Regions from separate parts of the Paenibacillus sp. F4 genome, predicted to be linked through region 1. Evidence: predicted binding sites of a transcription regulator. Region 1 holds the regulator's gene; the other holds the start of a gene.
What was found. Region 1 encodes NrdR, which represses ribonucleotide reductase genes. Its sites were predicted from a motif close to AACACNATATATNGTGTT; they were not measured.

Region 1 (6,714 bases):
TAAATCCGTCATTTTTTCAAAATAGCTGGTTATTTCTTTACATACATCCTGGATATGCCCGGATTTGATTTTTAGAACAAGTTGCTGCTCATCGATAATAAAATCATTGGGGACGGTTGTATTTGCCGGTAAAATATCTTTTCTCGTTATAATGCTTCCTTCCCCCAAATAAAAACGATGCTCCAAACACTCCATTGCCTCAAGGTACAAGTTCCTAGCGTTTCGGAAATAGTTCCCTTCACTTATGGCAACAGTGGTATCTCTTTTGAAATATTGATAAATGGTCTTTCTTATTTGTTTAATTTGTTGATGTAATTTTTCCGAGTCATGATCATCCTTGATAAGGAACAGTGCATATTCACCAATATTGGTAGTTACCAAGACAGAGTCGAGGATCTCAGCTCCAATATTTTTGATGGCAAACAAATGTTCATAAGAAAAATAACCTTCCATCATAAAAAGAACGATTCTTAACTGCTGATTATTTATTTCAAAATCAAAAAGCTGCTCATAGAATGATAAATCATTATCTAAGTAGTTTTTACTCGTTAAGAATTCGGTTAGCAAATGTGCTTTGATATAAGGTTGAGCGTTTTGATATTTTTCCCACGTTTCATTAATAAAGGTTTCATGAACCTTTTTTTCATTTAGTTCATTAACGGTATCGTTAAGTGCAGCTGTAATTTTATCCTCATTACATGGCTTTAACAAATAATTTTTAACATCATAGTGCATGGCGGTTCTCGCGTATTCAAACTCACTGTATCCGGACAATAGGATGAATTTTATAGAAGGATATTTTTCATGCGCCTTTGAGATAAGACTAAGTCCGTCCATACCAGGCATTTTAATATCACTGATAACAATATCAGGTTTTAGTTCAACAATTTTCTCGTACGCATCAATCCCATTTCTCGCCGTTGCTACAAGCTCCGTATCCAGTGCTGCCCAATCGACCACACTGGAAATACCTTCGACAATAATTCTTTCGTCATCTACCAATAACACTTTATATGACATTCTATCACCCCGTTTGAACAGGTAAAACTACCGTAATTGCGGTCCCTTTTCCCGAAAGATTTTCAATTCTTAAACCATACTGTTCGCCAGCATAAAGCTTGATCCTATCATCGATATTATTCAATCCTATTCCAGTACCTATAGGATTTATTTTGCCTTCTTTTACTTTTTGAAGTATCAGAGGATCTATGCCCGGCCCGTTATCTTCTATCCGAATAAATAGCTTGTCCTCTTCCTGATAAACATGCAATTTAATAACTGACAAATAGATGGAAGGCTCAACTGCATGCTTGAACGAATTCTCCAGAAGCGGCTGCAATATTAACTTTGGAATCTTATATTTTGCAACATGGGAGGGAAAGTCCATCTGAAAATCAATCCGGTCGTCAAACCGGTATTTTTGGATTGTTAAATAGCTTTTTAAAATCTCAAGTTCTTCTTCGAAAGTGATAATATCCCGGTTAAAATTTATGGAGTATCTCATAAGATGACCAAGGGCTTCTACCATGCTTGAAATTTGCTTCTGTTTATTTGTTTTAGCCAACCAATTAACAGATTCCAGTGTATTGTATAAAAAGTGTGGGTTTATCTGAGCCTGAAGTGCTTTAAATTCAGTTTCCTTTATCAGCAACTGCTTAGAAAAGTTCTCCTGGATCAACTCATCAATTCTTTGGATCATTGTTATAAAATTCCGATAAAGAATCCCTATCTCTCCTTCATTAATCATAGAAGGATTTAATAAATTTACTGCGTGAAAGTTCCCCTTTTGGACTTCCTGCATGGTAGATGCTAATTCTTGAATGGGATTCGTAAACTTTCTTAAAAATTTAAAACCAAGGGAAATAAGAAAAACAAACATTAACATAAAAACCAGTACCAAGGTATATTTCGCAGCAGTAATCTTGGAAAACATCATGTTAAAGGGAATGATGCTCCAATATGTCCAGTCTTTAAAATCGGTTGTAATATGGCTGACAAAGGTTCTTTCCCCATTAATGTATTCAATACTATATCCTTGGTCATTTTTTGCATTGAAATGATATTCTTTAAAAGCATCTATTCCTTTTTCCGAATAAAAAACCTCATCTTCTTTTGTAATCACAATATTTCCTGCTATTTCTCCATGAGGTTTTGGTAAACCGCTTACAATCTTGTCTAAATCAACACGAATAAGCAGTTTGCCAATGGTTTCAAAGTTTAAGTTCTCATAAGACTGGATAAGGCGAACAGAAATTAAATCCCCATTATATCCTTCCAGCTCCATCCAATGGTTTTTACCCTCATCCTTATCCGCCTGACTAAGAGCAAGTTCCCTATCTTTATTCTTTATTGGATCGCTACTATCCCCAGCCACAAACTCCCTACCTGCTGAATCGTACAGATAAATGGAATGAACGTAATTTGCCGGATCCACATATTTCTCCAAATCATCTCCAATTTTCTGTTCAAGACGATAGAAATCATAACCTTTTACATTTCCTTGAAGATCTAATAAATTTTTTTGAATATACGGATCGACGGCTATGTTATAACTAACTTCTTCTACTCTTTCAAGCTTATCTTCTACATTGTTGGACGACATCATCAGCACTTGTGAGGATTTTGCATAGATTTGCTCATCATAGAGGGAAAATGCATATTGAAGGCCTCCTAATACAAATACTAGTGTTGTCAGCATAATCAATGTAATCGTTAAGAAAAGCTTTACGTTTAGCTTTGAATTTATATATAAATTCGCAAAGTAAAACCATATCTTCTTCATGAACATGAAACAGCTCCCTCAGTTCGGGAATGATACAAATTCGGATTTAGACATTTTCTTTAATATTTATTATTCCAAATAAAATACTTCCTTTAAATTTCTTGACACAGGACTGTCATCAGGATTGGTCTCCATTAAAGGCTTCATATAAGCCCACCATTTTTGGCAAATATCTGTAGCGCTCCAGACTTTAAAATCAATTTTGTCTTTTGCAGTTTTCAGGATGAATTTGTTTATCTTTCTTATTTATCTAAACTACACTAAAATACGATAGATGCCCTATGACGCAATTCACTAAAATATTGTTTTCATTGAACTACTCTTCATTCAAGAAATGCATGTAGCTAACAGATTTTGAGTCTGAACCTTCCATAAAATTCTATAAACCATACTAATCAACGACAAAAAAACGGCATTTCTGCCGTTTTTCTAAAGGATGGACTCTCAGGGACTCGAACCCTGGACCAATTGATTAAGAGTCAACTGCTCTACCAACTGAGCTAAGAGTCCACAATAAAATTATGGTGGAGCCTAGGGGGATCGAACCCCTGACCTCATCGCTGCCAGCGATGCGCTCTCCCAGCTGAGCTAAGGCCCCAAATATGTAAGTGTTTCAAGCGACTTCTATATCATATAAAATTTCTAACCCTGTGTCAATACTTTTATAAAAAAAATATAATTTTCTCCCTCCATGGCCCAGAAAAGATACAGTCAGCGATCAGTCGCTGGCTGTATCTTTAGATAACAGTGTTTTCAGTTCCTTCATAAACATATTGATGTCTTTAAACTGACGATAGACGGACGCAAAACGTACGTAGGCGACTTCATCCACTGGGTAAAGCTGTTCCATGACCAGCTCACCGATCTGCTGGCTATCCACTTCTGTGGCTGCTGTGTTGCGGATAGCGTTCTCTACCTGGGATACGATCATATCCAGTTGCTCGACGGATACTGGGCGCTTCTCGCAGGCCCGAATGAGACCGCGCAGCATTTTATCACGACTAAACTCTTCACGGCTGCCGTCTTTTTTGATGACCATGAGCGGGGTCTCCTCGACCATTTCAAAGGTGGTAAAACGCCTGGCACATTGCTCACATTCACGGCGGCGACGGATGGACTTGTTATCATTCGCAGGTCGCGAGTCCAACACTTTCGTGCCATTGTAGGCACAATACGGACATTTCATAATCTCATCACTCCTTTTTCCAATAAATTCCGAAATATTTTTAGTAATAATTTTGTTGAAACAGATCATAATATGTTTACCACGTCGCGAGGAGGTGAACAACAATGGCACAAGGAAACAATGGCAACTCCAACAATCTGGTAGTCAGCAGATCCTCCGGCGCTCTGGAGCAAATGAAATATGAAATCGCTCAAGAGCTGGGTATCAGCATTCCTCAAGATGGATACCAAGGTAACATGACTTCCTATGAGAACGGTTCGATCGGGGGCTACATCACAAAACGCCTCGTAACGATCGCCGAACAACAATTGGCAGGTCAATACCAATAATCGCGGTAATAATGCAGAAATAACAAGAAAAAGTGTATGGATGGGCTGCTAAAAACAGCCTGTCCTGCGCTTTTTTTATTTTAAAGCGAAAAGGCTCATCATGTCATTAACTTGTCATTTAAAAATCATTATAAATTTTCGTATATTGCCTATAGTAATAAATGACCCGCTGAACATAATGTCGTGTCTCACCAAAAGGGATTTGCTTGATGGACTCTTCTTTTCCATCCCATACTCCCTTGTCCAGCCACTCCTGAACTTTACCCGGCCCTGCATTGTAAGCAGCTACGATTGCTACAGGATTATCCTGAAACTTCATGGATAGGTTATGCAAATACCAGGTTCCCAGCTCAATATTGGTGCCAGGCTCGTGCTTGACACTGTCCAGCGGAACCTTTTGAATCTGGGCGCTGTCCATAATCCAATTTGCCGTATTCGGCATAATCTGCATCAGACCCAGTGCACCCTTATGCGACTGCTTGCTGGTTTTAAAATTGGTTTCTACACGGATAATAGACGCCACCAAAAATGGGTCCACTTCATACGTTTGTGAATACTGCCGAATCTCATCCTTATATTGAATTGGATAGAACCAGGACATCCAATTTGAATTAAGGAACAGAATCAGGACAAACCCGACAAACAAAGTGAGCAGGACTCTTTTCTTTCGCAAAATATTCATGCAAGTCCCTTCCGCTGCCAAAATTGATCAATTTGTCGTTTCGTCTCAGTCTGTGTTCCGCTATTATCGATAACGATATCGGCCAAGCTTTTCTTTTGTTCAATATCCATTTGTGCGGACAGCCTAAGTCCAGCTTGCTCCTCCGTCAGACCGTCTCTGAGCATCAGACGCTGGAGCTGAATAGCACGTGGTACGTACACAACCATAATTTCCTCGTATAAGCTCTCCAGCCCGGACTCGTACATTAACGGGATATCTGCCAAAACAAGCTTGTCAGGCTGTTCTCGTTCATATGCTTCCATGCGGATACGCATTTCCTCACGAATAGCAGGATGTGTAATATCGTTAAGTGCCTGCCGCTGGGCAGGGTCTCCGAATACAATCTCACCCAGTTTCTTGCGGTGCAGAGTTCCGTCATTGTTCACTATAGCTTGTCCAAAATGCTGTATGACCGCCGCCAGCACCGGATGCCCTGGAAGCATCACTTCCCGGGCAATGGCATCTGCGTCGATCAGCAGCGCACCTTTGGCGACCAAAAGAGCCGACACGGTGCTTTTTCCGGTAGCAATACCTCCGGTTAATCCGATATTCATGCTCTTTCACCTCATAACAGCTTCAATATGCCCATCATAATCAGTAATAATGCCGGCAATACACCCAGCGCCTTCATAAATCGAAATGCTGATAGAAAGAAGCCTGCCTTCATCCCTGCAATCAAAAATGTTCCACTGAATAACGTAATAGCCAGCGCAGTAGACAGTGGCTGAAAACCAAGCATAGCTGCCCCTAATCCCGCTCCGAACGCATCGACCGATAATGCAATGCCCAGCCAAACCGCTTCGGTAGCAGATATACTGCCGGAACGGTCCATATCCGCAGCAGACGGACTTCGAAGAATCCGAATAACAAGTCCCCATTTGCGGAACTCCAGAGAAAATAGCGTTCGCTCCTGCTGCTCCACAGAAGCTTCTGCCGACAGATCTTTTCTTGAGCTAAGGAAAGACTCTGTATCAGCATCCTCTATACTCTTCTTCTCTCCAAGAACAGATCTGCTCACTGGATCAGTCTGTTCTGTAAGAAGCAGCCGCCGAGAGGCTTCCGCTGAATCCTCTGGCGAATCCTCTTTGCGGTGCAGAGCTTGAATCAAAGAGTAACAGCCGATACAGATCAGGATGACAGCGCCGAAAACGGTCGTATATACAGGAGACAGAACATGAGATAGTAATGCGCCCAATTGCATGGATATGCCGATCACCAAACCTGAACATACGGAGATGATAGCAATCGACAATAGTGGAATTTTCATTTTGCGCAGACCATATGTAACTCCGACTCCGAAACTGTCCAAACTTAGCGCAAATGCCAGTAACAGCAGGGCTCCCCAATGATTAGCCACTCCAATTCCCTCCCATTGCGAAGGCAGGGCCTTATAACAACCGAAACCCTCCGCAGTATTGGTACTTGGAACAATATATGAGAGGGATGGGCTTGGGGTGACTGTGCCTGTTTAGCGCAGAGGTTGGCAGACCGGACAATGATGCGTGCCACGTCCGGCTACGACAGACTTTTCGATCAATGTACCACAGTTAATGCAAGGCTTCGCGTTACGTCCATAGATTTGCAATTGATGCTGGAAGTCGCCCGTTTTGCCCTGTCCATTGACGAACGATTTAATGGACGAGCCCCCAACCTGAATTGACGCGCCCAGCGTGGAGACAATAGCTTCATGCAAGAC
Region 2 (6,714 bases), 180 kb from region 1:
ATCAAGATGCTGAAAATGCGCTCAAGGCAGCAGGTAAGGATGAATTCACTTACGCCCATTTTCCAGTCACTTTAAATGAGAAATACGAGGATCATTCTCTCCAGCCTATTGGCTTCGATACTGCATCGGGGATCGGAATTACAACCTCATGCGAAAATCCGGTGCGAGCTATCAAGTTTCTGGATTTTCTGGCCTCCGACGAAGGACAAATTTTACGCAATTGGGGAATTGAGGGCCAGCATTACAACGTAGAGAACGGCAAACGAGTCATTCCGGCGGATGTGCAACAACGTAAAAACACTGATAACGCTTCTTTTAGCAGAGAGTCAGGAATCGGTTTGTACTGGATATGGGGGCCACATTATGGCGATAGCGTGAAGGACCCTTCTGGCAACTATTACACAACCAATTATCCGGAAATGATTACCGAAAATTATAGTCAAGCCGAAAAAGAGTCCCTTCAGGCATACAAAGCCCAGACGTGGAAAGACCTTTTCCCGAACGAAAAGGATTTTCCGGTAAAAGAGTGGGGTGCTGCCTACAACATGCCTGTTCCGACCAATACGAATTACAATGTTATTTATCAAAAGTCGCAGGACATTGTACGCAAACGGATTCCTGAGGCCGTACTCGCCAAACCAGATCAGTTCGACGCTGTGTATGACCGCATGCTCCAAGAGCTGGATCAGGCAGGTGTGCCAAAGGCTGAAGAAATCTATACTGGCCTAATCCAAAATCGGCTGAAGCTGTGGTACGGCGAAAAATAGGGTTTGTCTTTAATGAAATATTATAGGGCTGACAGACCATGCTGTTCAGCCCTTCTACATTAAACATTCTGTTTGGTTTCTTTGTCTTCCCAAGAATTACTTTTCCTTGATACCCGATTGACGTAAAGCAAATAAAATGATTGGAATCAACGCAATCCCGCCACACATCACCCAAGATATTTGAATCGGCGTTTGATCGGAAGACAAATCCGTAAATTTACGGCTTATGATCCCTGTCACGATTAAACCTACGCACATGCCTAATTGTGAAATCGCAGAATCCAGAGATAGTAATGTGGAACGATACTCATTCGTGATTCTTTTGTTGAGAAAAATTTGTTTGGCAACCGGGTACATCCCGCGCCCAATCTCATAAATTAAAAAGGTAAGCAATACAGGATAAAATGTGTTGAACGCACCGGCTAAAATGAGCCATATCCCAATCATCCCGCAAGCATACATGAGTATATGTACATCACTGTATCTGGCGCCTAGCTTTCGAACTAGATAACTTCCCAAAGTCATACATAGTGAATAGCCTGCCTTGATAAACCCCATAATCCAAATCCCTTGTTCGGAAAGGCCAACCAGACGTGGCTGTTGAAATGTATTCCCCGCTGAGTTCGAAAAGCTGATAAATAAACCAATCATAAATACAATCCAGATAGACTTATTTTCAAAACCGATACGGACACTTTCTCCGATAATCGTTTTAATGCGAGTAGTAGACGTCTTTTGATGAGCAACATTCTCCTCATCCATATAAAAGGAGCATAGAAAAATGCATACAATAATAGATAAAATACTGACCGCCCATGGAAGTGAATAGTTATAGGTTGCGAGAAAGGCCCCCAACAGACCACAAATAAATCCCGAAATGTACTGTATACTGTTAGAGGTTGTAAAAAGAACTTCCATGGGCTTATCACTGTTTTCCACAACCCAGGATTCCAACGAACCTGATTGTAAACATATAGCCAGACCCCCAAAAACTTGCGCGAACACAAGCACCCCGATATGATCTGTCCAAACGAACAATACACTGTAGACTAAAAAACAGCAAAGTCCCAAAATAACAGAAATTTTTCTGCCATACTTGTCTGCAATAGCCCCTGTGGGTATCTCAAACAAAAAAATACTTACAAAGAATACAACCAGTAAGAAGTTCGCACTTTGCAGAGAAAGTCCTTTAGCTAATAGAAATAGGATGAGCGTAGTCCCCGTGATTTCACTCATAAAAAATTGAAGAAAGCTGACGGAGTAAAATAGCTTATGAGGTTGCACTCTCAGGATTCCGTCGCTTGCTCTGCAGCCTCATATTCACTTCGCAAAATCCCCATCTGAATAATGTCATAATATTGCCCTTCCCTGAATAGCTTTTCCCGTAGCCGCCCTTCCTCCTTGAAGCCGCATGCCAAATAGCAACGGTATGCACGTTCATTGAACGCATAGACCTCCAACTCCAGCCGATGCAGGTTCAGCGTATGAAATGCGAATTTTTGTAACAGCCCGATCGCTTCCCGTCCGTAACCTTTGCCCAGATCACCGTCACGCCCGATCACAACACCAAAGGTGGCGTGCCGATTCACCCAGTTGATTTTGAATAAATCCAGTTGTCCGATATAGTCCAGTGTGTCTTTATGCGCAATGACAAAACCTTTGATCTCGGGGTTGCCGTCAATCATCATCTGCACAAAGGATTCGCTATTCACCTGTGAATGCGGGTAGATAAACACGTCGCTTAAACCACGTGTGATTCCCGGGTCATTGACCCATTTTCGGATAGCTGGTACATCTTCTTGACGGTATTCTCTCAATACAATTCGTTTTCCAATGATATGCGGCATCGTAATCTTCCCTCCAATTATGTATTTGTTTTTGGCAACACTAACTCCCCGCCAACACCTTTATGCTTCCATTACTCTTACAAACTCCAGAAAACGCGTACCTTTATAATGAAGCTCCCCACGATCCCCGATCACAATCATACCAAAGTACGTATCCTTCACCTCCAGCTCCATACGCTCACCCCCGTCAAACTCAAAGGTGATATAATAATATGTCGAAGCTGAAAAATCGCCTGATCCCCCACGCACTCTCGTCCGTTTATCCACAACCTTACATGAACGTTGTACCCGTTCGGCTGCTTGATTGGACAGGCCCGCTCCTATCGTTTTGACAATTCCCATAATCATTACAAAAGCAATGAGTCCAAATACGATAAAAAAGATCATATTAAACGATTGAAATTCCATAAAATCACTTCCCATTTGCTTCATCCTTTCTACAGTAAAATGTAAATTTTCCATTCTATTGCCCATTGACAAATCGTACATCTTCACCCTCAAAAACTCCAATACTTTTTTAACATACTTACGAAAAAAAAGTTCTTTCGCTCTTTTCCGCACCCCGCTTGGACTTATACCCGATCTGGGTCCTCTGATCTCCTCTAGACCGATTGACAAAACTATATATAGATATAAAATAGAGAATGTACTCTAAATATAGTGTAAAAAACGTATTTATGCCCGATATCTTGAAGATACAGGTATGAAAATACATGTAAATATAGAGTCAAAATCTTAAATGGCGCAGCCAGCAAGGGATTCCATCTATAATAGATCCCAGGCAATGCGTTTTCTTTTTTCGTTAATTGTTTAAGGAGGTTGCATACCATGCTGATTGCATATGATTCGAAGACCGGCAATGTAAAAAGATTTATAAACAAGCTCAAGCTTCCAGCGGTTCAGATCGAGGAGCAAATGACTATAGAAGAACCTTACGTACTTATTACATATACAACTGGGTTTGGGCAGATACCTGAGAGGGTATCTTCCTTTTTGAAAAAGAATGCTCAAAACCTTGTTGGTGTAGCTGCAAGCGGCAACCGTAACTGGGGTGAGAAATTTGCCAAAAGTGCGGATTTGATTGCCGATCATTATAATGTCCCCGTGATTAGTAAATTTGAATTATCTGGAACGTTCGGAGATGTAGAGCGTTTTAAACAGGAGGTGAGCCGAGTTGCGGCATATTGAATTGAACAACATGTTGATGAAACGCGATACAGACGGCTTTTTCCAATTGGAAAAAGACCAAGAGGCTGTAGCAGAATTTATGAAGGAAGTTCAGGAACGGAGTTTGAAGTTTGCTGACACAGCCGCTCAAGTGCTGTATATGATTGAGAATGATTATTACGAAAATTTTTATAACAGCTACACGGCTGACGAAATTAATGATATTTTCCATATCACTCATAGCTATAATTTTAAATTTCCTTCCTATATGGCAGCATCCAAGTTTTACACCGACTATGCAATGAAGAGTAACGACCGGAAAGTCTATCTGGAACATTACCCTGACCGGGTTGCTGCTGTCGCGCTGCATTTAGGACGCGGTAACGCCGATACAGCACGCCTGTTGTCCCGCTCGATGATGGAGCAACGCCTCCAGCCAGCAACACCAACCTTCCTGAATGCAGGCAAAAGCCGCCGTGGGGAATTGGTATCCTGCTTCCTGCTCGAAATGGACGACTCCCTGAACTCAATCAACTATGTGCTGAACACCTGCATGCAGTTGTCCAAAATCGGGGGCGGTGTTGCGGTCAACCTGTCGAAACTGCGGGCACGCGGCGAAGCGATTAAAGGCGTAGAAGGCGCAGCAAAAGGCATTATGCCTGTGCTGAAGCTGATGGAAGACGGTTTCTCCTATGCGGATCAAATGGGGCAACGTAAAGGCTCTGGGGCAGCCTATTACAACATTTTCGGATGGGACGTGCTTGAGTTCCTGGATAGCAAAAAGATCAATGCTGACGAAAGAGTACGTCTCAAGACACTTTCTATTGGATTGCTGGTGCCAAACCGCTTTTACAAGCTGGCTCAAGATAATGAACCGCTGCATGTATTTGCTCCTTACAGTGTGTTCAAAGCCTATGGAACGCATCTGGACGACATGGATTTGGATGAAATGTACGACACGCTGCTCGCTGACGATCGGGTGAAGAAAAAAATAGCGATGAGCGCACGTGATATGCTGACGAAAATTGCCATGATTCAGTTGGAGTCTGGTTATCCATATATCATGAACAAAAGTAACGCGAACCAGGCACATGCTCTTAAAAACGTGGGTCAAGTCAAGATGTCGAACCTATGCACGGAAATCTTCCAGTTGCAGGAAACTTCCGAAATTACAGATTACGGCCAACAGGATACCATCCGCCGGGACGTGAGCTGTAATCTAGCTTCTCTGAACATTGTAAATGTGATGGAACATGGCAAAATCCGCGAATCCGTTCACGAGGGTATGATTGCTCTCACCTCGGTCAGCGATATGACCCAAGTAGCTAATGCACCGGGTGTTGCGAAAGCAAACCGTGAAATGCACTCCGTCGGTCTGGGTGTCATGAATCTGCACGGCTATCTTGCCAAGAACAAAATTGCGTATGAAAGCAATGAAGCGAAGGACTTTGTCCGTACCTTCTTCATGACGATGAACTATCATTCCATCGAAAAAAGTATGGAAATCGCGAAAGCAGCTGGACAAAGCTTTTATGGATTTGAGGAATCGGATTATGCGACAGGCGTATATTTTGACCGATACCTGAACACAGATTATCGTCCGACAACTGCACGTGTACAAGAGTTGTTCAAAGACATCTATGTTCCGACTTCAGCGGACTGGGACAAATTAAAAGCAGATGTGATGAAAAATGGTCTGTACCACGCCTATCGGATGGCGATTGCGCCGACTGCTAGCATTTCGTACATTCAAAATGCAACATCCAGCGTCATGCCGATTGTTGAGCAGATTGAAACCCGTACCTATGCCAATTCGACGACCTACTATCCAATGCCTTATTTGCAAAAGGATAACGTGTTCTTCTATAAATCTGCTTATCAAATGGACCAGTTCAAAGTGCTTGATCTGATTGCAGAAATCCAGCCACACGTGGACCAAGGAATTTCGACCGTGCTTCATGTGAACAGTGACGTGACTACGCGTCAGTTAGCACGTTGCTATCTATACGCTGCACACAAAGGACTTAAATCGTTATACTACACACGCACCAAAAAGCTGTCTGTGGAAGAGTGCCTCACCTGCTCCATCTAAAGCATAAATGGTAACAAGCTGTAGTATAAAAATTAGATTTTGAATAGATATAGATGCTTTGCATTAGAAGCTGTATCCAGCGTGTGGTTCAGACCTTTACGGGACTGGACAAGACCCCTGCGGATACAGCTTCCGTATGTCAAGCATACGATGATTCGCCTACACTATTTCAATGTGTGTTTCCAGGGAATCTCGCAAGCTGAAGGGAGAATGCTAACAATGACAGGTATACAAGCTGTAAACTGGAATCGCTCGGACGATGATTTCACATTGATGTTCTGGAACCAGAACATTATGCAATTTTGGACGGATGATGAAATCCCGTTGTCTGACGATAAAATGTCCTGGGTAACCCTCAGTGATATCGAAAAAGAAGCCTACATGAAGGTGCTGGGCGGATTGACGCTACTGGATACCATTCAAGGCGGCGTGGGTATGCCGCAAATTATGGAGCATGTGGACGGACTGCAACGCAAAGCCGTACTAAGCTTTATGGCGATGATGGAACAAATTCATGCCAAGTCGTACAGTAGCATCTTTACAACGCTAGCTTCCACGGAAGAAATTGACGGTGTATTCCGCTGGGTGGAAGAAAATCCACATCTCCAAACCAAGGCAGAAACCATTCGTCAGTATTATATGAATATCCACACACCGAAAGACCTGTATCTCGCGATGGCAGCGTCGGTGCTGTTAGAAAGCTATTTATTTTATAGCGGCTTCTTCTACCCTCTTTATCTGGCGGGCCAGGGCAAGTTGACATGCAGTGGAGAAATTATCGATTTGATCCTACGGGACGAAAGTATTCACGGTGTGTACGTAGGTGTACTGGCACAGGAGA

Region 2: the regulator NrdR is predicted to act here: its motif matches at 3,262-3,279, upstream of nrdI (class Ib ribonucleoside-diphosphate reductase assembly flavoprotein NrdI).

What each region holds. Positions count from the first base shown of each region.
Region 1 covers NZ_POVS01000009.1:584,511-591,224, forward strand. The annotation lists gene C1T21_RS28295 (response regulator transcription factor) at 1-1,020, opposite strand, end outside; gene C1T21_RS09755 (cache domain-containing sensor histidine kinase) at 1,025-2,782, opposite strand; gene C1T21_RS09760 (L-rhamnose mutarotase) at 2,852-3,019, opposite strand; tRNA gene C1T21_RS09765 (tRNA-Lys) at 3,220-3,292, opposite strand; tRNA gene C1T21_RS09770 (tRNA-Ala) at 3,305-3,380, opposite strand; gene nrdR (transcriptional regulator NrdR) at 3,501-3,968, opposite strand; gene C1T21_RS09780 (alpha/beta-type small acid-soluble spore protein) at 4,073-4,297, shown strand; gene C1T21_RS09785 (lytic transglycosylase domain-containing protein) at 4,416-4,979, opposite strand; gene coaE (dephospho-CoA kinase) at 4,976-5,572, opposite strand; gene C1T21_RS09795 (MntP/YtaF family protein) at 5,584-6,375, opposite strand; gene mutM (DNA-formamidopyrimidine glycosylase) at 6,487-6,714, opposite strand, start outside.
Region 2 covers NZ_POVS01000009.1:401,194-407,907, forward strand. The annotation lists gene C1T21_RS08800 (ABC transporter substrate-binding protein) at 1-767, shown strand, start outside; gene C1T21_RS08805 (MFS transporter) at 864-2,051, opposite strand; gene C1T21_RS08810 (GNAT family N-acetyltransferase) at 2,054-2,614, opposite strand; gene C1T21_RS08815 (DUF2500 domain-containing protein) at 2,675-3,037, opposite strand; gene nrdI (class Ib ribonucleoside-diphosphate reductase assembly flavoprotein NrdI) at 3,443-3,802, shown strand; gene nrdE (class 1b ribonucleoside-diphosphate reductase subunit alpha) at 3,789-5,873, shown strand; gene nrdF (class 1b ribonucleoside-diphosphate reductase subunit beta) at 6,093-6,714, shown strand, end outside.